4 regions of the Peribacillus sp. NPDC096379 genome follow, and region 4 is predicted to be linked to each of the others. Evidence: riboswitches for the same ligand, from Rfam matches in the RefSeq annotation. Region 4 holds a riboswitch; each other region holds the start of a gene.
What was found. A riboswitch is a leader RNA that binds a small molecule or an ion and turns the genes downstream of it on or off. The one in region 4 is predicted to bind S-adenosylmethionine.
Positions count from the first base shown of each region.

Region 1: linked by a shared signal. The riboswitch ahead of ACIQZI_RS16965 (riboflavin kinase) and the one ahead of metK (methionine adenosyltransferase) in region 4 are both predicted to bind S-adenosylmethionine.
Region 2: linked by a shared signal. The riboswitch ahead of ACIQZI_RS10845 (Fur-regulated basic protein FbpA) and the one ahead of metK (methionine adenosyltransferase) in region 4 are both predicted to bind S-adenosylmethionine.
Region 3: linked by a shared signal. The riboswitch ahead of ssuE (NADPH-dependent FMN reductase) and the one ahead of metK (methionine adenosyltransferase) in region 4 are both predicted to bind S-adenosylmethionine.

Region 1 is NZ_JBIWFD010000003.1:625,330-631,664, forward strand. Features, by position in the region: gene ACIQZI_RS16940 (DgaE family pyridoxal phosphate-dependent ammonia lyase) at 1-339, shown strand, start outside; gene dagF (2-dehydro-3-deoxy-phosphogluconate aldolase) at 336-1,091, shown strand; gene ACIQZI_RS16950 (sugar kinase) at 1,084-2,097, shown strand; gene ACIQZI_RS16955 (GntR family transcriptional regulator) at 2,143-2,865, shown strand; gene ACIQZI_RS16960 (hypothetical protein) at 3,118-3,249, opposite strand; gene ACIQZI_RS16965 (riboflavin kinase) at 3,380-3,880, opposite strand; SAM riboswitch class I at 3,977-4,081, opposite strand; gene ACIQZI_RS16970 (DUF5381 family protein) at 4,484-5,041, opposite strand; gene ACIQZI_RS16975 (hypothetical protein) at 5,055-5,849, opposite strand; gene ACIQZI_RS16980 (glycine zipper domain-containing protein) at 5,859-6,335, opposite strand, start outside.
Region 2 is NZ_JBIWFD010000002.1:372,132-378,466, forward strand. Features, by position in the region: gene helD (RNA polymerase recycling motor HelD) at 1-1,458, shown strand, start outside; gene ACIQZI_RS10840 (MFS transporter) at 1,518-2,729, shown strand; SAM riboswitch class I at 2,796-2,901, shown strand; gene ACIQZI_RS10845 (Fur-regulated basic protein FbpA) at 3,215-3,400, shown strand; gene ACIQZI_RS10850 (Spo0E family sporulation regulatory protein-aspartic acid phosphatase) at 3,769-3,951, shown strand; gene ACIQZI_RS10855 (GNAT family N-acetyltransferase) at 4,107-4,622, opposite strand; gene ACIQZI_RS10860 (acyl-CoA thioesterase) at 5,022-5,531, shown strand; gene ACIQZI_RS10865 (ABC transporter ATP-binding protein) at 5,927-6,335, shown strand, end outside.
Region 3 is NZ_JBIWFD010000001.1:1,582,542-1,588,876, reverse strand. Features, by position in the region: gene ACIQZI_RS07530 (anthranilate synthase component II) at 1-370, opposite strand, end outside; gene ACIQZI_RS07525 (LLM class flavin-dependent oxidoreductase) at 952-1,974, opposite strand; gene ACIQZI_RS07520 (LLM class flavin-dependent oxidoreductase) at 2,222-3,589, opposite strand; gene ssuE (NADPH-dependent FMN reductase) at 3,644-4,189, opposite strand; SAM riboswitch class I at 4,315-4,419, opposite strand; gene ACIQZI_RS07510 (AAA domain-containing protein) at 4,672-6,335, opposite strand, start outside.
Region 4 is NZ_JBIWFD010000001.1:59,546-65,880, reverse strand. Features, by position in the region: gene ACIQZI_RS00395 (DUF2500 domain-containing protein) at 1-16, shown strand, start outside; gene ACIQZI_RS00390 (cupin domain-containing protein) at 92-592, opposite strand; gene ACIQZI_RS00385 (alpha/beta hydrolase) at 746-1,549, opposite strand; gene ACIQZI_RS00380 (gamma carbonic anhydrase) at 1,788-2,309, shown strand; gene metK (methionine adenosyltransferase) at 2,792-3,988, opposite strand; SAM riboswitch class I at 4,209-4,372, opposite strand; gene pckA (phosphoenolpyruvate carboxykinase (ATP)) at 4,600-6,186, shown strand.

The DNA of each region.
Region 1 (6,335 bases), on a different contig from region 4:
GAGTATTTCGTCAAAACAGATCATAGTGAACAAGAAAAAACTAGTTTACAAGTTCTTACATCACTAGAATCGATCAATGGCGTAAAAGTATCCATTGTACAAGATGAGGCAGGGCGTGCCATCTACAGAGCTCGAATCCTGATTGATCCAGACCTTGCACATACAACAGCGAAAGAAGTAAACGATCAGCTGAGAAATGGAGAATTAATCGCGATTTATACCCGTGATTACGGAGTTCGCCAAGGATTTTTTGATATTGATCCACGCCCATTACAAGGTGATGATATATACGTGATTGAAGCCCGATTGCGAGCTATTTTAGGAGGAAACGAACAATGACTAATATTAACAAACGTTTTTATCGAAATCGAGTAGCTTTGAACGTACTAGCAAATAGTATCGAAAATGCAATAGAAGTTTTCCAGGCGGCAGAAGGTCATGTTTTAATTGGTGTTCTATCCAAAGACTACCCTTCTGTAGATACAGCAGTGGTAGACATGAAAGCATATGGAAAAGCGATAGATGAAGCAGTTTCGATTGGTTTAGGCGCTGGCGATAATCGGCAGGCAGCAGTAGTTTCTGAGATCGCTAAACATTATCCAGGCAGTCATATTAATCAAGTGTTTCCGGCTGTAGCTGCTACACGGGCTAATTTAGGAGAAAAAGAGAGTTGGATCAATTCGCTTGTATCACCAACGGGTCAAGTCGGCTACGTGAATATTTCTACCGGTCCTAACAGTGCTATGGCCGATGATTTGGCAATTGTTCCTGTCAAAGCCGCCATTGCTTTAGTTCGCGATATGGGTGGGAATGCTTTGAAATACTTCCCGATGAAAGGGTTAGGGCATGAAGACGAGTTCCGTGCAGTAGCGAAAGCTTGTGGTGAAGAGGGCTTTGCTTTGGAACCAACTGGAGGCATTGATTTACATAATTTCGAGAAAATACTGGAAATTGCCTTAGAGGCAAACGTACCGAAAATTATTCCACATGTGTACTCTTCAATTATTAATAAAGAAACTGGTAAGACAAATGAGGTAGATGTGCGAACATTATTAACCATCACAAAAAAATTGGTTCAAAAACATGCCTAAGAAAATAGTTGCATTTGGAGAAGTAATGATGCGATTGCAAGTGGCAGGATACGAATTACTGCAACAAGCTAACACGTTACACTATTCATTCTCAGGCACGGGAGTTAACGTTGCTGCAGCAATGACAAAGCTTGGTCATGATGGCTATCTTGTGACGAAATTACCGACTAATCCATTAGGTGATGCAGCCATCGCTCACTTGCAACGCTTAGGAATTGCACGAAATTTTATCTCTAGAGGTGGCAACTACCTTGGCATGTATTTTTTAGAAAATGGCTTCGGGAATCGTGCCAGCCGTGTCACCTATACGAATCGATTGGAAAGCAGTTTTAATACCGCTTCATTATTGGACTATGATCTGGAAGCAATCGCTGAAGAAGCAGAGATCGTCCACTTTTGTGGCATTACACTCTCAATGGGGAAAAATGTCCGCGAGAGTATGAAAGTACTTGCTAAAAGAGTGAAAGAAAAAGGTGGAATCGTTTGTTTTGATTGTAATTTCCGGCCTTCCTTATGGGACGGTGGATACAACAAAGCCAAACCTCATTATGAAGACATGCTTGCTTTATCTGATATTGTCATGATGAATGAACAAGATGCTATGAATATTTTAGGAATGGAGACAACGAAAACCTCAACAGAGGAACAGCTTATCGACTTAATTCCTAAAGTCGCAACAAATTTTGATATTCAAACAATAGCAGGAACACATCGAACGATTAATAGGGATAATACCCACTCTTTATTAGGTTATATGTACAAAGATCAAATGTTCCATTTCTCTGAACATCTATCCTTTTCCATATATGATAGAATTGGTGCTGGTGATGCCTATACTAGCGGTATTTTGCATGGCAAATTGTCTAATTTCCCACCGAAGAAAACCGTACAGTTTGCAGCCGCGGCTGGAATGTTAGCCTGCACAATTGTTGGGGATACGCCCATGTCAACAGAGGCAGAGATATTGTCATCCATTATGGGAACAATTGAAGATATCAAGAGATAAAGTAAAATTTCATACCGGGAAAATGATAGGAGACATGGAACGAGAGTGAATAGAAAAAAAGGACCTTTGTATTTACAAATCAAGGATATATTGAGAGATCGTATTTTACATGGTGTATACGCAGTTAATACTTATATTCCCTCTGAGCCTCTACTAGAAGAAGAATTTAATGTGAGTAAAATTACTGTACGTAATGCAATTAAAGAGCTTGTTCAAGAAGGCTTGATTGAAAAGAAAAGCGGTAAAGGAACGAAGGTCATCACAAATGTTTCGAATGCGAAACTTGCAAAAGGCAAGCACTTTACAGAGTTATTAGTAGAGGAAGGTCACCAAATTATCAAAAAAGTGTTAAGTATAAAAAGGATTCAATTATCTACTGAATCTTCACTCTATCCTCTATTTGGTGAAAATTGCCTTCAAATCGAGCGAATGTACCTTTTGGATGGTGAACCGTATATTCACTTCTCCCACTATATTTTACTGGACATAAGCGATGAAGAATTAAACGATGTTCAGATTAGCTCTTTATATCGTTTTATGGAAGAAAACAATATTAAACTTGAAACATTTAGGGATGAGTTCGCTGTTGCTATCGTGCCTAGTCACATATGTGAATCATTGAAATTGGAAAAAGACACTGTAGCTTTAAAACGAATTCGACTTTCTCATGATGAAGAAGGGAATATTAAAGAATACAGTGAAGGGTACTATAATACAGCAAAACACAACTATATTGTGAGCTATAATGAGCGGAATTCATCGGTTTGACCTAATTAAGCGCTCATTATAGCTTTCTCCCCTGCTAAGGCTTGATAAGAACGAAATATTCTTGCTGTTCATGAGAAGAAATAGATCAATAATTAATCAATGCAGTTGAGCTTATTAATGAATTTGGCTTGCAAAATTAAAGATGAATACAGATTGGGGTTGGGTTCGGGGCCTTCCCGTCATTAGACTAGCTTTAATCTATAGGATGCTTCCCCCCGAACACCTGTATCTTTTCAGCTTTAAATCCAAATTTTAAAGTCCTCCTTTCGACTCCATTTTATAAACGACTAGAAATTCGTGTAGTTTTTTTACAAGTCCACCATTTCCAAATCGAATTACTTTATCTTGCTTCTGCTCCGATTCTACCTCTTTGGCAAATTCCAAAAAGGACAATAGATAAATTCTGCGTGAGAGAATATTAACAATGCCATACTCGTAAAACCAATTATCAATCGTATTATAAATTCCTTTGTTTACCCCATACTGTAAATGGCACCAATTAAAGAATTGTAAATCAGGCAGATTCAGATATTTGCTTTTTCCTAAGGGTTTTCCTTTCTCCGTCCTTAAAAAGATCCTCAAATTGTTTAAATTTCTCGATTGCACGATAGATGTCCTCCGTAATTTGTTTTTTTAATAAATCAATGGAAGCAAACTTTTGTTCTTCCCTCACTTTAAACAGAAGTTGACACTCTATGAACTCTCCATATAGGTCATCGGAGAAGTCGAGAAGATGAACTTCAAATGTTTTTTTCAAGGTTGATCCAAATGTTGGTTTAACACCAACATTCATAATGCCCCGATATTGCTTTCCTTTTACAACCACATGTACGCCATATACTCCATTTGCTAACAAGACAGCATCTGCATCTACATTGGCTGTAGGAAAACCTAATTGCCGTCCCATTTTCCTACCATGTACCACTCTCCCACAAAGAGATTCAGTAATACCTTCCTTCCTTTTACCAAGCAAAATAGTGTCAAATTCAAATGGTGCATCCTGATTGTTAATCATCTACACATCCCCTATCTCAATTGTAAATACAAAAAAACTCTCCTTATTAAAGTGATAAGAAGAGTGAAATGTACACAAACAAGCTACCATTGCCTCCTCTTATCTTTCGAACCATTCGTTCGCTGGAATTGGCACAGTACTCATAAAGAGCCTTTTGCCGAGATTTCATTGGACCAGTTCCTCCATCTCTCTTGATAAGATTCTACATGTATGAAATTTTAAAACACATCGGATTACTAAGAATAATTATTACATTCAATATATAAAATGTTCAAGTTCTTGTCAAGTATTTAATGTCAGATTTTTCCGATACTTAATTATGCATGTTTAACGTGGATAAAAGATTGTCTTTAAGAAATTACTAAGATCCTTAGTCACTTTAAGCAAAGTAATTGGCATTTAAAAAGAGATTTTTCATATTCATTAAAGAAAATTTTTTATGTAATGTAACTATCTAGGTAAAACTCTAATCGTTTAAAAAGGATAAAAAGCTTTTCTATGAAGAAAAAAATTCTTTATCCCTTTTGTTTTTTTTACGCTAGCACACTTTTAAACGATTGGAAAATTTCACAACTGGTAATAAATCGCAATGTAATCAAAAAGCTATTCGATTTTCTGTTCCTGCCGTTCATACCTTACTTCCTTAAGCAAAATATTTAAATCGATTTTACGATCCCAAACTTTTCTCGCGTTTTCTGTCATATAAGGAAAAAGATATTGATCAACCATTACCTGATAATCCAGGTCACTAAGAAGATTATATGTAGGAATCTTTATTCTTTTTTCATCAAAGGTTTCAATAACAATATAATTTATTAAATTGATAGGATTTCTCACCAAATCAGTACTTCGAATATTGTTAATAAAAACCGTTCCCTTTTTAGAAAATACCTTCCCATTTTCCCCTAGAATTATCGTTAATAGAATTTTTCCCGGATTAAAAGCAGGCAGTGACCAGAGTGTTAAATACAGAAAAACAGGAGCGAGCATGATGCCGCCCAAAATATAAATCAACGAATAAGTTGAATTGAATTTAAAGCCATCAATGATCAATATCAAACAGCTTATTAGACCTCCTAAATAAAATACTGCCATCCATACATACATGAACTTTGAGCCCTTTACCTGAATCAGTTCATTTTTCTTCTTTACATTGAGCAAAAGACGCACCTCCTCAGGCTGAGATTGTTTTGTTATTCAGCAATAGATTGTTTATGGTTGACTCATTTGCTCTTTGAAAACATAGATCTAAATTTTGGTTCCTAGTCACTACCCAAAATTCCGTCTTTCCTGGAATAATAAAGGAAAGATCAATGAACTCTGGGTTATTATTGGAGTCATATTGAAGACTAAGTATACTATCCATTTTACCGTTTCTTCTTGATAGATCATCTAGTAGCTCTACCATATTCGGATTATCTGATTTCTTTACCCATTTCTGAATGTTTATTCCGGAAGGAGTATTAATTTGACTTACATCTTCTAACAACTCGTCAAATTCTTCACTTTTCAACGTAAAAAGCACTTCGCACTCTGCTTTTAGTGAATTGAAAGCAAAAAATTCACTTATTATTGAAAACATGCTCTCTTTGGTTAGTTTCGAAAGATAATGAACTTGATGATCATGCAACAGCTTATGTAAATACACTTCTCCATCTTTAAAATGAAAAGAGATACTGTCTTCTGCTTGTAAACTAACATCAAATTTAGAAGCCTTTACTGTACTCTCTGCATAATTTAATGTGTGGATATATGAAGTATATTCTCTCTTTAGTTTATATTGATTATTAACTTCCTCTACCATCTCTTTTGCCAACAATGAGCGAGAGGCAATTTCTAACATCAATTTCAACTCAGAATCATTCAGAGCTGGAAAGTAAGCTTCTTTAATCGAAATACCTTGTTCATATAACCCTTCACTATAAAATGAAAAGATTAGCTCTTCTATGCTTAATTGAACCGTATTCATAGGTCCTCCTTAAAAAAACGAGAATTTATCTTCAAGAAAATCTTTCGCGCCATCAACAAGAGAGCTCGCAGTTTCTTTTGCTTTAGATAGTCCCTTGCCTATTTCTTTCACTTTTCCTACCGGATCCGCAATTGTACTTTTAATTTGATCATTCACAAAATCTACACCTTTATTAAATCCTTCTACAGCTTTTCCTGCCTTCTCTAAGCCGCCCTTTATCATTTCAAGCCCCTCATGTATAGGCTCTTTAAATACCATAGCTGCTTTTTCTGCTAAACCTGCAGTAAGCTTGGCAGCCTTCTCTCCCACAAAACCTCCGACAACTGAACCTGCCGTAGCTCCAATTACTGTACCAACTGGACCGACTAAACTACCTAATGCCCCTCCTACTACAGCCCCTGCAATAGAACCTCCAGTAATGGCGACGGTATTATTCACTGCGTGGCCTACCGCTTTTGCATTTTCACGCTTTAATATCTCCGGTTG
Region 2 (6,335 bases), on a different contig from region 4:
ACCTTTCAACAATATTTGCTTGCGATGCTCGGAGAAAATCTTGAAGTTGAAGATGTATTCGATCAACTAGAATTCGTGCTGAATAATGACGGGAATCTGAAGTATTCAACTAGATTGAATAGTATTCAATATAAATCATCACTCAATTATTTACAGGGTATAAATGAATATTTGGAAGCATTGAAGTGTGAAGGATTAGTATTCAAAAATATTAAAATCCGAGGAAAACTCCTTGTGTCAGCGATGGAAATTTCAAAGTACTTTTATGAACTAGGTAGTGAAAAATCGATTCCTAATCGTTTGCAGCTTGTTTCTGAATGGTTGTTGAAAAAAATCAAGAAGCTTGAAAAAATAGAGAGAAAAGATGCATGGGTTGAAGAAGAAATACAATACTTAGAAAAAGAAGACTATCTCAGAAGCTATCGGATCGCAAATAATCACGAAGAACATGAACGAGATTCATTTGATGAAGGAGAACGCGAGCAACGAATCCTTAGCGAGTATGTCGTGAAAAAGCGATTTAAGCCTTTGTACAAGAAAATAAAGTCTCTTGCCTTTCTTGATGTTCGTTCCATTTATAAAAAAATGTTAGAAACAGAATGGCCAGTTGCCGATTGGGAAAATATCAAAAGTTTAACAATGAATGAGCTTGATCAAGGAAGATTATTATATGAAGATGCGACACCTTTTTTATATATGAAAAAAAAATTGGAAGGTTTCGCGACCAATTCACAAATTCGGTTCCTTTTCATTGATGAGGCTCAGGATTATTCGCCATTTCAGTTTGCTTTTTTAAAGAATTTATTTCCAAAAAGTAAACTGACAGTTTTGGGTGACTTTAACCAAACAATCTATGCGCATGGAAACAATGCAGGTTTAGACATTTTGACTCTTTTGTTCGAGAAAAACGAAACTGAAAAGGTGATTTTGAATAGAAGCTATCGTTCAACGAAGGAAATTGTTACATTCACAAAAAGTCTGCTTTTGGACGGTAGCCAAATTGAACCTTTTAATCGAGAAGGAAAAAAGCCTGTCATCGTACATTGCCAAAATCAGGAGTATCTTATATCGAAGGTTTTGAAGAAAACAAAGGAATTTATAGAATCTGGGCATAAAACGATTGCGATCATTTGTAAAACACAAGCAGAAACAAGTTTTGCATATCAAGCATTAAAGGAGAAAATGAAACTTAACAGAATTGGCGTAGGGAAAACTACATTTACTGATGGAGTTATGATTATCCCTTCTTATTTGGCAAAAGGAATAGAATTTGACGCGGTCATTATTTATGATGCATCGAAGGATCAATACGGTCTGGAAAGTGAACGAAAACTGCTCTACACATCCTGTACTCGTGCTATGCATGAATTATGTATATGTTTCACTAGTGAGATAAGTCCGTTCATTAAATTGCTTCCAGAGGATCTTTATGAAAAAGAAAATAAAGACAATGGTTGATCAATTTATGGTAAAATAACGAAGTATTTATAGTTAAGAGGTTGTTCAGGAGGACTGTCATGGAGGGAAATACAAAAACGATTTCTAATCGTAGGTTACTTGGCGTTGCTGGACTCGGTTGGATGTTTGATGCAATGGACGTGGGTATGCTGTCATTTATTGTGGTGGCATTACAAGCAGAATGGGGTTTGACAACTCAACAAGTAGGGTGGATCGGTAGTATTAATTCGATAGGAATGGTATTTGGTGCCTTTCTTTTCGGAATTATGGCTGACCGTATTGGAAGGAAGAAAGTTTTTATCATTACCTTGCTGCTTTTTTCAATTGGCAGTGGCTTATCGGCTCTCGTTACATCATTGGCTTTATTTTTAGTACTTCGTTTTCTTATCGGTATGGGACTAGGTGGAGAGCTTCCGGTCGCTTCAACACTTGTTTCAGAAAGCGTACCTGCCAAAAATCGAGGAAAAGTGGTCGTTCTACTCGAAAGTTTTTGGGCATTAGGCTGGCTTATTGCTGCTTTAATTTCCTATTTCGTTATTCCGGGGTACGGGTGGAGAATCGCTTTGATTTTAAGTGCTCTCCCAGCGTTTTATGCCCTTTATTTACGCTTACATCTACCGGATTCACCGAAGTATGTCGGACTTGAAATCAAAGCTAAGCCAACGATTATGCAAAATATCAAAAGTGTGTGGGCAAGAGAACATAGAAAACAAACGCTTGTATTATGGATTCTATGGTTTTGTGTCGTGTTTTCTTATTATGGGATGTTCTTATGGCTTCCAAGTGTTATGGTGATGAAAGGATTTAGTTTAATCAAGAGCTTTGAATATGTATTGATTATGACCTTAGCTCAGCTCCCTGGATATTTTACTGCAGCATGGTTTATCGAGAGAATGGGCCGCAAGTTCGTTCTTGTCACGTATTTAACTGGAACAGCTGTAAGTGCGTATTTCTTTGGCGCGGCAGAGGGACTACCGATGCTCATCACGTCAGGTATGCTGTTGTCATTCTTTAATTTAGGAGCTTGGGGGGCACTTTATGCATATACCCCTGAGCAATATCCGACAATGATTCGTGGTACCGGCGCTGGTATGGCGGCTGCTGCTGGAAGAGTTGGGGGAGTTTTGGGACCGCTTCTCATCGGATATTTCGTTGCAGCGGGTACTGCGCTTAGTGTGATTTTTACAATTTTTACAATTGCAATTTTAATTGGAGCAATTGTCGTGTTAATTTGGGGGAAAGAAACGAAGAACACTGTTTTGCAAGATTAGCAAAATAGGACCATTGACTTTATTTGGAATAAAACGTATAATGGCATTAACATCAATTATATATCATTCTTATCCAGAGAGGTGGAGGGATTTGGCCCTGCGATACCTCGGCAACAGACTCAACTTTGAGCACTGTGCCACATCCAACAAGCGAAGGCTTGGAAGATAAGAAGAGTCGAACGGACGTAAACCTCAGCCTCTTCTTGTTTAAGAAGAGGCTTTTTATTGTTTGGATTTGTTGGTAGTAATCTCAACTGTACAGTGTGGCTATCGTTTGTCGCATTTATCCCGCATGAACGGAAAGTCAAAACCCCAACTGATTGAAGATTCACTTTATGAATAAGCACGTAGAAATGAAAATTTTAATTTACTGAAATAATGTTTGAAGTACACTTAGGAATGGTATATAAAGTTTGTTGAAGAAATTCATATTGAAATAAGCTTGTGAAATAATTGTCTAATAAATGAAGCAAGAGGTGTATAGAATGGCAAAGTTACTGCAGATGGTTGAGGAAAAAAAAGCGTTTTTAATCGAACAATTATTATCCCGTGGCGTGTATAAAACATCCGATCAAAAACATTTTTATGATGTTCCCTTGAGTATTCTAGAGAGAGAATTTGAACAAATTCAAAATAAAGAGTATTCTTCAACTAAAAATATTGTCACTTAGCAGAAGAGTAATTACCAAATATAATCTGGTAGTAATCTTAATAAAAGAGGATGTCCAAAAGAAGTCTGCCCCCGTAACTCCTACTTACACTTCATTTAAACTGTAAGTAGGAGTTACGGGGGCAGATCTTTTACTTTTGGGACATCCTTTTTGCTATTTTTGATTGAATGCTTCATTGCGCGAATGTACTATAGAATTTGTTTAGATTAAATTGAAAAAATAATATATGAGTTGTATAAAATGTGTCTAATTTGCGAATTCTAGATTAATGAAGTAAAACTTTGATTGTAAAATATTGCTTTTATTTGATGATAACTCTAGACTTATTTTACAATAAGTCAAAATAGCTGATGGAGTGTGAGGTAGTGATGAAATCTTTCGTTCAATTATCCAATGAAATTGAACAAAAGCGTGAAGAAATGATTAAACTAGCAAAGGGATTTGGACTTTCGAATAAACAAACAATTAGAGCGAGCCAAGAGCTTGACATATTAATAAATATCTTCAATATTACGCCTCTCACGGATGCGCAATATAGTGAAGAGTATTAGATGATGTTTCGAGGTAGGCTAAATAGAGAAGAAGATGTCTCGAAAGGGTAGACCCCGTACTTCAACACACAGTATTATGTGAAAATAACATGTATATAGACTGTATGTCGCAGTTTGCGGGGATGAAGATTCCTTTGGACATCCTTTGTTTGATTTTATCCTTTTTCGTGTAGCACTCTTTTTCCTAAAATGATTAAATCTCGTTCAATATCGTCTAGCAAGGCAATTTTTTGAAGATTTCCCCATCTTTCAAACCCGAATTTCTCAAATAATTTAATGCTTGGTGTATTGTGACCGAATACGAATCCGAGGATTGTAGCGATGTCTAAAGAAGGACATAGCTCAATGGCTTTCTGGATAGCAAGTCCACCAAGACCTTTCCCACGAAACGAATCGTCCAAATAGATACTTATTTCAGCAGTTGTGTTATAGGCAGGTCTCCCATAAAACGATTGAAAGCTTAGCCAACCAGCAGTCCGATCATCTATTGTTATTACATATAATGGTCTTTTATCAGGAATGTGATCATGAAACCAAGCGAGTCTTGATTGGACAGATACCGGCGAAGTGTCAGCCGTTACCATTCTCGAAGCGATGGTTGAATTGTAAATTTCCACTATTCTTGGTAGATCCTCTAATGAAGCAAGTCGAAATTGTAATGAATGATCCATGTGCAATACCCCTTATTGGTGAATGAAAAATATTTTTTTGTAAGCATATCATACTTGAACTATAAAATGAATGGTAGTGTAATATTTCTTTTTTTAGTTTGGATATATATCTAGATTATTGATAAATCGAATATCTAGTTTCTTAAAAGATCCTCTAAGAAAATGAATCCCCCAGTGTTCCGTCGTACAGAATATTTAACTTTACGTAGTTCGGGTATTTATGATAGATGTAAAGTAAAATAAGAGAGTGGAAGTGAGTATGTTCACGAGAAAATTGTTTGGTTTAAAACGAGTTTCTTTATTTTTAAATGAACGTCTTGCTACTATTTGAAAGAATTATATCGAGGAAAATGGCCACGCTTGTAAAAAGAGATTTAATTGGACAGGAGAGTTTGGATAATGGAAGAACAGAAATATTGCAGTGATTCTCTTGTGGTAAAAACAAGCCTTGTTTTACCGCCTGATACGAATAATAATGGAACGATGTTTGGTGGGAAATTAATGGCTTATATTGATGATGTAGCGGCTATTTCAGCTATGCGGCATTCAAGAAGATCGGTTGTAACGGCATCAACCGATTCTGTAGACTTTCTCCATCCAATCTACGAAGGCAATGCGGTCTGTTTAGAAGCATTTGTCACTTATACAGGAAGAACATCGATGGAAGTAGTTGTCAAAGTAATTGCAGAAGATTTACTATCAGGGACCCGAAATTTATGCGTGATTTCATTTTTGACATTTGTTGCTCTTGGTGAAAACGAAAAGCCAACTCTTGTGCCTAGTATTATTCCACAGTCTGAGATGGAGATAAAACTATATGAATCAGCTGTGATTAGAGCAGAAGCGAGGAAGAAACGAAGAGTAGGTACAAAAGAAATTGCTGCTATCTTTGGGACAAACCAACTATAAAAATAAAAGCGACCTAAAAAGGTCGCTTTTGTTATGGAGAATGAATCGTTTGCCAGAAAATATCTTTCGAGTCCATAGAGTATCTCTAATAAAAGGTGCATTCATTCATCATTCTAGCGTGCATGATTAGGTTTTTAATGAGTACACAAAAGAAGAGTTTGTATTGAAGTCGTGATTTACTAGAGAATTAAAATTATGAGAATGTTCTATATTAAAGCTGTATACATAAAGATAAGAATAGGAAATTATAAAATCATAATGAAGCGTAAAAATCGCACTTTAAGAGTTTGTAAATCCAATCTAGTTTGTAATAAAGAAAGGGATTTACAAACGCTCCTCGTTGAGTAGAGCTTGTGTTCATACTGAATATTGACAATGAAGGTGGGGCAATGTCAATGGAGAAACCAATCTTGCAAATAGAGAATCTAACCACATCGTTTAAAATAAAAGATAAGTATTATATGGCGGTGGATCATGTTTCATTTTCAGTAAGTGAAAATGAAATCGTGGCAGTCGTTGGCGAATCAGGATGTGGAAAGAGTGCATTAGCTCTATCGATTATGAGATTGCATAATAATCAACGGACGAAGATCGAAGGAGAAATCAAATATAGAGAAAGAAATATCGTTACAATTTCAGAAGGGCAAATGAATCAAATACGTGGAAAAGAGATAGGGATCATCTTTCAGGAACCTTTAACTGCTTTGAATCCTTTAATGACAGTTGGAGATCAAATTGAAGAAAACTTGACTTTTCATACAAAACTATCAAAAGAAAAGAAAAGATTAAGAACGATAGAGCTAT
Region 3 (6,335 bases), 1.5 Mb from region 4:
CCAAAAATGAATTAGGTATTCCTTTAAAGACCCCTATTCCATCATGGGTGATCATCGATGTTTTCCCATGCATTGGCTGTTCGGCCTTTTCAACCTGACCTCCAAATGCTTGGGCAATTATTTGATGTCCGAGACAAATCCCCAGAATGGGTATGCTTTGATGAAATTCCCTTACAACCTTTAGACATATCCCAGCTCCATTAGGATTTCCGGGTCCTGGTGAGAGAATGATGGATTCAGGATTCATTTCTCTAATCGCTTCCAACGAAATTTCGTTGTTACGACGGACTGTGACCTCTTTACCTTCTTGGAGGATATATTGATATAAATTGTAAGTAAAAGAATCATAATTATCGATTAGTAAAATCATTGTTGTTCTCCATTTTTTTGATTTAATCATACATTAGTCGGAAATAAAAATAGCAACGGATAGAAGTCATACTCCGATGTACTTTATTTTAGCAAAAATAGCTTCAAAATGCTTGTTAGATATTATTTTCAACTATGATAGAGTTCGTCAATTTATAGGTATTCTTGTTGTGAAATGTACTTTATACATATTTGATCAGGTTCTTTTTAAGATTTTAAGATTTTCATAAGTCTTATCTAAAAAAAGCCCCTGAAATTTCATTCAGAGGCTGTATGTTATGCTCTTTTCATATGAAGGACATGGGGACGAGGCTTCGCGACTTACTCATATAACTAATCTACTTAGTGGGTATACTTATATAATCTTAGAAAGCATCCGTAAGTCTAGCTCCGCATCGCCACCATTGTGATTAGGCGAGTATAACGCGCTTAATGATCTATCCTTCATAGTAACTGATGTCGTTTTTACGCCATTCAGGTTTTCTATGGAAAAGGGGCGGGGGCTTCGCACCGCCACCTTCTTCAGGTCATACAATTTGAGAACCTAAACTTTTTTCATCGCTTTAGTTATAGAGCAGACGCTCATGAATGTTTTTTATCAGCGATTTCAGCAATGATTTCATAGGAGCGAAGTCGAGGCTCATGATGAAACATGCCTGAGTTAATAATCATTTCATCGGCTCCTGTTTTATCAAGGAATGCTTGTAGCTTTTCTTTAACTTGTTCAGGGTTACCAATTACACTGGCATCCAGCTTACTTTGGATCGATGCTTTTTCATAAGGTGTCCAAAGACCATCCATTGAGTCTACTGGAGGCTGGAGCTGATTTGGTGTATTGCGAATCAGACTCAAGAATTGCTGTTGATAAGAAGTGGCTAAATAAGCAGCCTCAGCTTCTGTGTCTGCTGCATAGACGTTAATTCCAACCATTGCATACGGTTCAGATAACACATCTGATGGCTGGAAGTTACTGCGATATATCTCTAGAGCTGCCATCGTGTTTTCCGGAGCAAAATGACTCGCGAATGAAAATGGTAAGCCTAGGCTTCCAGCAAGCTTTGCACTGAAACCGCTTGAACCAAGTAACCATATCGGGACGTTTAAGCCTTCACCAGGGATTGCACGAACTCTGTTATGGCGAGATTCAGCGTCAAAATATGTCCGAAGCTGCTCTAGTTGTTCAGGGAAGTCATCGCCGGTATTTCTGATATCACGACGAAGGGCCATAGCTGTAAATTGATCACTACCAGGTGCGCGTCCAAGACCTAAATCAATGCGACCTGGGTACATAGATTCAAGTGTACCGAATTGCTCAGCAATTACAAGTGGAGAATGGTTCGGTAACATGATGCCACCAGATCCTACCTTGAGTGTAGACGTTCCAGCTGCAACATAGCCAATGACAACAGATGTTGCAGAGCTGGCAATACCTGGCATACTATGATGTTCCGCTAACCAAAAACGATTAAAGCCCCATTTTTCTACATGCTGTGCTAGATCTAGTGTATGTTTAAACGATTCAGCCGGTGTACTTCCTTCAGTAATGTTTGCAAGATCAAGCACTGATAGAGGAATTTCACTCAACTGTTTTTTTGATTGTGACATGTATTCAACTTCTTTCTAGAATCATTTGTTATCTGGTTACTTACAGCCATCATATAAAAGAATCCATAAAATTGCACATAGTATGCTTAGAGATTTAATTCAAATATTTTAGTATGATTGTGTTCTCCACAAAAATAGACAATCAATAATTTGATTGCCTATCATTCGATCATTATGGAGCTAAAATTAGATTTAGAGACTCGCACGAATCGGCGATAATACCACAACAATATATCTAGTTAACAAGTTACAGACTAGTTGCTGGAAAAAGTCTTTTACGATATTGTCTTCCATGATGGTGATCTGGCAAATAATCACTGCCAAATAGGTTGTTTCGGAAAGTTCCTTCTTCGTATTCTTTTCTGACTAAACCTCGCTCTTGTAAAATTGGAATCACATATTCAACAAATTCTTCAAAAGTACCAGGTGTAACCGCATAAGCAATATTAAAACCATCCACTCCTGTAACATCGATCCATTCCTCTAAAGAATCTGCCACTTGTTCAGGCGAACCAACAACAACAGGTCCCATGCCTCCTACTCCAATAAATTCGGCGACTTCTTCAACAGTAAAATCGGACATCGATTTTAATGTAGATTGGATGGCATCATTCTTTACATATTGAATTTTTTCCTTAGGGTCCACCCCTTCCATATCCACACCAGTCCAGCCACCGAATAATGCAAGTGAGCCCTCATAACTGGCATGCTTTTTATAATCCAAATATTTAGCTTCAGCCTCTTCTTGAGTTTCACCAACAATTGGCGTAATCAATGTAAGAATCTTGATTTCATCTGCTTTCCGACCTGCCTTCACTGCCTCTTCTCTAAAAGAGGTAACCGTGTCTTTTGTACGTTCCATCGATGTTGAACCAATGAAAACAAGTTCTGCATGCTTTGCTGCAAATTTCGTTCCTTTTGGTGATGCCCCAGCTTGGAATATTACAGGAGTACGTTGTGGTGAAGGTTCACATAGGTGAGCTCCTGGAACTTTATAAAATTCACCATCATGATCGATATCATGAACTTTTTCTGGATCTGCATAAATCCCTTTTTCCTTATCCACTACGACTGCATCATCTTCCCAACTAGCTTCCCATAGTTTATAGACAACATCTAAGTATTCATCAGCTATATCATAACGATTATCATGATTAATTTGTTGATCTAAGCCAAGATTGCGTGCAGCACTATTTAAATAAGATGTTACGATATTCCAACCGATTCTCCCTTTTGTTAAATGATCCAATGTCGAAATTCGTCGAGCAAATAGATAGGGATGTTCATAGCTTGTCGACGCAGTTAAGCCAAATCCTAAGTGCTTTGTAACTTGCGCCATGATCGGAACAACAAATGCGGGATCATTGACTGGAACTTGAGCACCCTGACGAACTGCTGCATCGCGAGAACCTTGGTATACATCATATGTTCCAAGGACATCGGCAAGGAATATGGCATCGAATCTCCCTTTTTCCAGTACTTTTGCAAGATGCGTCCAGTATTCTGCATCTTTGTACGTAGATGATTGATCGTCTGGATGTGTCCAAAGCCCAGGGGATTGATGCCCTGCGCAGTTCATATCAAATGCATTTAAATAAATTCTTTTTTTTGTCATAATCATTACCACCCATTCGTTTTTTAATGATGTAAATTGGTGCTAAATGTAGTCTTAAGCGATTATTGGTTTAGTTTGTTTAATAGTTTGGAGAAACTCCTCTAAATCGTTATTAAGTCGAGTTTGAATATCTTGATCAGTAATAGGCTGTATACTATTTTCTTTATCAATTTGATTATCTATAATATAAGTCCCTTGAGTGGCTCTTCCTTTTAAAGTAGTTATAAGCGGTTTTAAGGCAAAATCGATTGCTAATAAATGCGCTTTACTCCCACCTACCATTAGCGGTAACACTGGAATTCCTTTAAACGCACTTTCTGGTAATAAATCGATTAGAGATTTTAAAATACCTGTATAAGAAGCTTTGTACACAGGTGAACCAATAATCACCCCATCCGCTTCCTCGATTGATTTTGCTATTTGTTTAATTCCCGTGCTATTATAGCGTGCATAAAGCAAATCCTCAGCAGAAATATCTAAAACGGAAATATACTTTACCGTTATATTCTCCTTTTCTAACAACGATTGAACAAATTTTAAAACTACATCAGTCCTAGATGTTGCTGAAGGGCTTCCAGATAAAATCACTACATTGGGCATTTGTTGACCTTCTCTCTTAGTAAATTAGTTATGATCCTTTGTACGGTCTACATTCAAAGGGTTTAATCTATATTAAACGCATAAAGTCCTCTTTCCTGATAGAAAGAGGACTTTATGCGTAGTCACTCTTATCTGACAAGCCAATGCTTGCAGGAATTAGCACCTTTCTACTAGTTGTAGAGGTTGCTGAAGCTTCATCGGGCCATTCCCTCGGCTTCTCTTGATAAGAAGTATTAAGTTAATTTTATCATAATATTCTAATAACTGATTGTCAAGATTAAATCATATATTTTTCATCGGAATTGTGTGAATAATATTTATTCACACATTGTAATACTAGGATAATTAAGAAGGGGGATGTCCCCAAAGAAAGGTCTGACCCTGCAACAACTAAATACAGTATAGGATAAGTGATAGATACACTACATACTGATTTAGAGTGCGAGGTCAGACCTTTTGAGATATGCTCCTTATAGTTTCTTCTATTCTACGCTAGGTAGTTGGGTAAGAAAATGTTCAACAACCGCAACTGAATCAAGTCGTGCAGCCACATAAGGTGGGGAAAGTCTACGTGTTGCTTCAAGCGGCATTCCTAGCCAGAGATATTGCTTATCAATGATGACGAATGGAAAAGCAATATTTGTTTCAATCTGTTCTTGCACGGCCAAACCTGGAAGCGGACGAATGGAAATAAGCGTGATCTTAACATGTTTTTGCTTACAATTCAGCATATTCAACCAATCCTCTGTAACTATTCCTTTATCAGGTATAGACAAGATAATTGAGTGACATGCTTTTTTAATATCCTCACCTAGAACATCCAACTTACGCGCATGCATCCACTGAAGCTTAGGATGATGATTTTGAATCCACTTGCCAATGTCCCTGGTTGCAACTGTATGTCCGAAGGTTGTTTGATGATCCACAAGCTTACGTAATGTTTTGCCTTTATAAACGGTTTTTCGAATATAGTCCGTATCGCTTACTTGGATGAATTTCCCTTTCGTTCTTGTAATTGCGACATTAATGAGTCGCTCACTATTCTTTCCAGTCAAAAGCATACCAGCACGTGTTTCAGGATAACTATCAACTGTGTCAAATATCATTACATCACGTTCACTTCCCTGAAATCGATGAACAGTTGCTGCAATAATATCAGCTTGTTCAAGCTCTTTCGCATATACTTCTTGTAATAATAGATCCATAAGACGGGATTGAGCTCGATACGGTGTTACATAACCGATGGATCGTGCACCGCTTGAATACGCTTCATGAAGTAGTTGGAATGACAAGAACAGCTGCCAAAGATTCATCCTTGATCTCGATGTCCGCTCCGCTATACAATGTTCACCAGTTCCACTCGTTTCTAACAGCATTAAGGCACGATTAGGAAATGGTCTTCTCTTAGCAATTTTTGCACGGCTCGTTTGTACACTTTCATGATCGCAAACTCGGGAATGATAAATATGTTTATTCGTGAAGGCCGAAATATCTGGATGCATTCTGCGTTGTTCTTTTAACAGAAACAAATGTGGATGGAGCTTCCCTTCATTCACTACATTCACAACGCCTGAACAATGAAAAATATCTTCTTTTAACCATTTATTCACTGATTCATCACGAGCTGAAGCAATTGGCGGCAATTGTTTAAAATCACCACAGACAATGATATTCTTGCCTAACGATGCAGCAAATGCAACTTGTGGGACATAAGCCATACTCGCTTCATCAAGAATGACTAAATCATATTCCTGTTCATAAAGTGTGCTGTCGCTTGCTGTTTTTGCCAGTGTGCTACCAACGATTTTAGCTTCTTTGACAAGCTCCATTTCTTTACGACGAAATTTTTCAATGACTCTGCCAAGTTTTTTTTCCAATTCAATTAATCGATCTGTATCCCGCTTGCTAAATGAACCTGATAAATCTTGTTTTAAGAGCCGCTTCTCTTCAGTTAGGTTTTCCTTGTCTTCAACTAAATCAGGTTCATGCTTTTCTAACAACTGACTTGAGATGATATCAGGATGACTCGCTAAGCTTTCTCCTGTTTGCGAACCGTACCTTAAAATATCGCCTTCTTTAAAGCGGTTTTTCTTTTTTGTAAATGTAGCGATTTCTGCCATTAGTACATCCACGGCTTGGTTGCTGT
Region 4 (6,335 bases):
TACACGAATCAGGTAAAACTAGATGGATGGGATCAGTACAAACGGGATAAAAAACGAGGTTGGCTCGATTAAAACCAACCTCGTTTACATCTTATTCTGGTAACTCTTCATAAGCAAGTTTCTTTATGATTTGCTCATGGCTAGGGTATTCTTCGAGTAACTCACGCTGCGTAAATAACTCGAAATCTCGATAATCAAACCCAGGGGAAACCATGCAACTTACTAGTGAATAATCTGCAGTCTCAGCTACGTCTGACCCAAATATAGCTCCCTTTGGAACAACGGCTTGCAAAACTTCCCCCTGTTCCACATTAAGACCAAGCCTCACTATTTCGTACTCTCCATTTGGATGGATGATATGTATATTCAAGGGATCTCCAGTATGAAAATACCATATTTCATCAGACTTCAAGCGATGAAAATGAGAAGGGTTTCCACTACGGAGTAAGAAATAAATGCTTGTATAATACGGTCTTTTTGTAGTATGTTCAGTAACCAGTTCTCCCTCTGCCATGAGCATTTCTTTAAAATACCCTCCTTCTTTATGAGGGGTCATTGCTAAGTTTTCGATCCAATATTCTGCGTTTTTCATAGTTACTCAAACTCCTAATTCTTTGTATTTTTCCAAAACAAACAAGACAAGGAGGTTATCCCAAATGGTCTGACCTCACATTCGAAATATCGTTTAATAGGTCATGTATGCATCAGATAAACGATGTTTAGGCACCTATTCTTTTTCCATAGATTAAAGGACATATCCAAGCGTCTTTAATCTGGTTTCCACAAAACCTAGCGCATATTGAAATACATCATCGCGCTCCGGTTCATTAAATATTTCATGATATAAATGCGGCCATTCTTTGTATTGTTTTTCATTGCAAAGATTATAATTAAACCATTCACGAACTGGGCGTTTATCGACGACTCGGTCATCGCCGCCCTGCATGAGCAAAAGCGGAATATCCTGAAAGTCAGGGATATCTTCAAAGGCTTCTTTCATGTTTTTCGTAAGTTCGCGGTACCATCTGACCGAAACTTTCGTCACGTATAACGAATCGTTTAAGTCTGACTCCCTTACTTCCTCATTTCTAGTGGCAAGCTCAGGTGATAAGCCAGATTCCACTCGGAAGGTCGGATACGTAACATTCAACCCTAACGAAATTGCAGTCATTAGCTTGGATGGGTGTTTAACTAAACCTAAACAAGGGGAAGAAAGAATGACCCCCGCCAAATCCACTTCATCCTGCTGAAGTAATCTAATCGCGATTAATCCGCCCATACTATGTCCGAGTAAAAAAACAGGCAGTGAATATTGATACGCTTCCTCAATCCAGCTTTTTACTTCTATTAAATATTGATCAAAGGATTCAATATGTCCTCTAAATGCACGGGTTGTCATACCCTGTCCTGGAAGATCTCCCATAATCACATGGTAACCGGCGGACCGCCACATTTGCGATAGCCATTTATAACGCCCGTGATGCTCCATGGCACCATGAACGATGACGATGACTCCTTTTGGGGTAACGTCTGCCTCCCATTTCCACATATGAAAATCTCCTCCTACTATATCTCTAGTTGCTAAATCTTCATTCACACTTTGCTATTCTTTATTTTATCCCGGATCAACAGACTATCATACCTTCATCTTAAATTAAATGTACGAACAATTATCAAGTCTTCTGGCATGATCATTGAACCTTATTATAACGAAATATCGCATATTATTGTATAGTAAAAATAATACCTAAAAAACATCTAAACGGAAAGGATATGGTTCAAAGATGATTCTTTACGCTTATAAAGGAAAAAAGCCGGAAATATCAGCCAGTGCCTACCTCGCCGATAACGCTGTTGTAACGGGCGATGTAAAAATCGGTGAAGAGTCAACCATCTGGTTCAATTCTGTGATTCGCGGCGACGTAGCGCCAACGATCATTGGAAACAAAGTAAATATTCAAGACAACAGCGTTCTTCACCAAAGCCCGAACAACCCGCTTATCATTGAAGATGAAGTCACAGTCGGTCATCAAGTCACGCTACATAGCTGCAAAATCCACAAAGGAGCACTCATTGGGATGGGATCAATTATTCTAGATGAAGCGGAAATCGGCGAAGGAGCTTTCATCGGTGCTGGTAGTCTCGTGCCCCAAGGGAAAGTGATTCCACCAAATACACTCGCTTTCGGACGTCCCGCCAAAGTCGTCCGTGAGCTGAACGATGCAGATCGGGAAGACATGAAACGCATCGTCCGTGAATATGCTGAAAAAGGACGGTACTACAAGAATGAGAAGCGGATTGAAGAATAAAGTGAAACTTCAATCAGTGAGGGGGTCTTCATCCCCCACTGATTGTTAGTCCCGTTCTACTGTCGCTAGATCTTCGCTTTCGCTTCGATCAAACGACAGTACGAACCCGATTGGTTCAACTAAACCGCTGAAGAGCATAGCGGTAAGTTTCACTGTATCTCACCAATCGGGCTTTTACGGGCAGTTATCCCCCACCTACGCTTCCTCGACTCCTCTAAGCCTTGAGGTCAGGGTTTTACTGCCCGTTAATGCGGGATAAAAAATCTTATTTCAACGACTCTAAGCACTGGAGTCGTTTTTATTTTATATTCATATCCAAGCAAAGTTACTTCTCTAGAATTAGTCTATGGTCCAACAGCTCTCGAGGTTCTCCTTCCCATTTACTCACCGCTTCTCCTGATTTACCCACCAATCTCAGGAATTGTGTTTCAGATTTCCCACACAAAAAAAGAAATCCACAATGTGGATTCCTCTTTTTACTATTATTGAGCTTGTTCTTTCAATGTTGCTGCTTTATCTGTACGTTCCCAAGGAAGATCAACGTCTGTACGGCCGAAATGTCCGTATGCTGCCGTTTGCTTGTAAATTGGGCGGCGCAGGTCAAGCATTTTGATAATACCAGCAGGACGAAGGTCGAAGTTAGCACGAACTAAGTCTACTAATACATCTTCAGATACTGTTCCTGTTCCGAATGTATCGATCGCAATTGACACTGGTTTCGCTACACCGATTGCATAAGCCAATTGAACTTCTGCTTTATCAGCAAGACCAGCTGCTACGATGTTTTTCGCAACATAACGAGCGGCATAGGCTGCAGAGCGGTCCACCTTCGTTGCATCCTTACCTGAGAATGCGCCACCACCGTGACGAGCGTAACCGCCGTATGTGTCAACGATAATCTTACGTCCTGTAAGACCCGCATCTCCTTGAGGTCCACCAATAACGAAGCGGCCTGTTGGATTAATGAAGTACTTTGTTTCAGCATCGATCAAGTCAGCTGGAACAACCGCTTTAATCACGTGTTCTTTCAGGTCAGCTTGAATTTGCTCTAGCGTAGTGTCTTCGTCATGCTGTGTAGAGATAACAATTGTATCAACACGAGCCGGTTGATTGTTCTCATCATATTCGATCGTTACTTGCGTTTTTCCATCTGGGCGCAAGTAAGCTAATGTGCCGTCTTTACGAACAGCAGTCAAACGGTGGGAAAGTTTATGCGCCAATGAAATCGGAAGTGGCATAAGCTCTTCTGTTTCATTACAAGCAAATCCGAACATTAAACCTTGGTCCCCTGCACCGATTGCTTCGATTTCAGCATCGCTCATCGTACCTTCACGCGATTCAAGTGCTTGATCAACACCTAAAGCGATATCTGCTGATTGCTCATCAATTGAACTTAAAACAGCGCATGTCTCAGCATCAAAGCCGAATTTCGCACGAGTGTAGCCAATCCCAGCAATAGTATCGCGAACAATACGCGGAATGTCTACATATGCGGAAGTTGTGATTTCACCAGCTACTAGTACAAGACCAGTAGTTACCGAAGTTTCACACGCAACACGCGCGTTTGCATCCTTTTCCAGGATAGCATCTAAAATTGAATCTGAAATCTGATCACAAATCTTATCCGGATGGCCTTCTGTAACAGACTCAGAAGTAAAAAGACGACGTTTTGTTGACATCTTAATTCCTCCTAATTATTGAAATTATGTGTTAGGTACGCAAACGGAGGCTTTTACCCCATCCATCTCATCCACCTTTTTTGTTTTGACGGAGCTCGTTCCCTTATCGGTTTCTATAATAGATGCAGATCTTCTCAGCGTTGTTCATCAGTGTTCCCGAAAAACATAAAAACCTTCCCCGTCATTGAGGAAAGGTTTATTGACTGAATCTATCCTTTCACTCTTATCGTTCAAGGGTTTTTTACCTTGCTCAGGTTAGCACCAACGCCAAAATTATTAAAAGACAATTACTTTTATCTGCAATCAATCTTTCGCAAACTTTCTACACTTCGGCAGGTTGCTGGGTTTCTTAGGGCCTGTCCCTCCACCAACTCGGGATAAGAGAATCCGTACAATTTAAAATAATAACGTACTACAAGGAATAGTGTCAAGATTTTTTTCCTTAATAATAGTTTCATTATAGGTTGATTGATTCTATGAATATCGTCTATCTCTTGAATAAAATACCTATTTCAGAAAAAAATGTGTTAAATACTATAATTAGTATAGACTAATAAAGTCAATGTGTTATACTATTTCTATAAATAAGGGTGAAGGAAGGTATCTCATATATGAATACTGTGGGCATTTCAAATGAGTTACATCAATTATTAGCTGGATCAAATGTAAACGTACAGCTTTCTGTTCCTCAATTAGTTGAGAAAGTTCTTAAACGAAATGAAGGAGTTCTTACATCAACGGGCGCAGTTCGTGCAGAAACAGGCAAATATACAGGACGCTCTCCTAAAGATAAATATATAGTGGAAGAATTAGTGTTCAAAGACAAAATCGACTGGAGTCCGGTGAATCAACCTATTTCTGAAGATACTTTTGCAAACCTTTACAATAAAGTAATAAACTATCTAAAACAAAAAGAAGAGATTTTTGTATTCAAAGGATTTGCTGGTGCAGATGTACAGCACCGACTTCCCATTCAGGTTATCAACGAGTATGCTTGGCACAACTTGTTCGCCCATCAATTGTTTGTGCGTCCGACTGATGAAGATTTACTCGGTCACCAAGCAGAATTTACGGTCATTTCCGCTCCTAACTTCAAAGCGGACCCTGCAGTAGATGGAACGAAATCAGAAACGTTCATCATCATTTCATTTGAACGACGTACCGTATTAATCGGTGGAACTGAATATGCTGGAGAAATGAAGAAATCGATTTTCTCCGTCATGAATTACGTGCTCCCCGAAGCAGGAGTTCTTCCGATGCACTGTTCAGCAAACGTCGGCAGAGAGGGTGATGTTGCTTTGTTCTTTGGTTTGTCTGGGACAGGTAAAACCACTTTATCCGCTGACCCAAGCCGGAAATTAATTGGTGACGACGAGCACGGCTGGTCGTCTAGCGGCGTTTTCAACGTCGAAGGCGGTTGTTATGCCAAAACCATCAATCTTTCACGCGAAAAAGAACCGCAAATTTTCGACGCCATTCGCTTTGGTGCTGTGTTGGAAAATGTAGTTGTGAATCCAGACACACGTGTAGCTGATTATGACGATGCTACATTAACGGAAAATACACGTGCCGCTTACCAGCTACAAGGAATCGGTAATATCGTTAATCCGAGTGTTGCTGGTCACCCGAATACTATCATTTTCTTAACGGCAGATGCCTCTGGCGTGTTGCCTCCAATCTCGAAGCTTTCGAAAGAACAAGCCATGTACCATTTCTTAAGTGGCTACACAAGTAAATTGGCTGGAACAGAACGGGGTGTTACAACACCAGAAGCAACATTCTCAACATGCTTCGGATCGCCATTCCTACCATTACCAGCGACACACTATGCCGAAATGCTCGGCAAAAAAATCGATGAGAACAACTCTAGAGTCTTCCTAGTAAACACAGGATGGACAGGCGGAGAATATGGGACAGGAAGCCGAATGAAGCTCGCTTACACGCGCGCGATGATTCAAGCTGCCCTTGAAGGCGAATTGAATCACATCGAAACCGTTCACGACGATATCTTCGGTCTTGAAATCCCCCTTCATATATCAGGGGTTCCAGACGAAGTCCTTCAACCAATTAAAACTTGGTCAAACCAAGCAGCCTACACAGAAAAAGCAACCGAACTTGCCGAGAAATTCAAAGTCAATTTCAAAAAATTCTCCAACGTTTCTGATACGATCAAGAATCTTGGCGGGCCGACTATTTGACTTTGATATAAAGTGAAACTTCAATCAGTGGGGGTTTTCTTCATCCCCACTGATTGTTAGTCCCGTTCTAGTGTTGCTAAATCTTCGATAAAGCGACACTACGAACCCGATTCAATGAATCACAGACTAATCAACGTCTGTGTGACCCA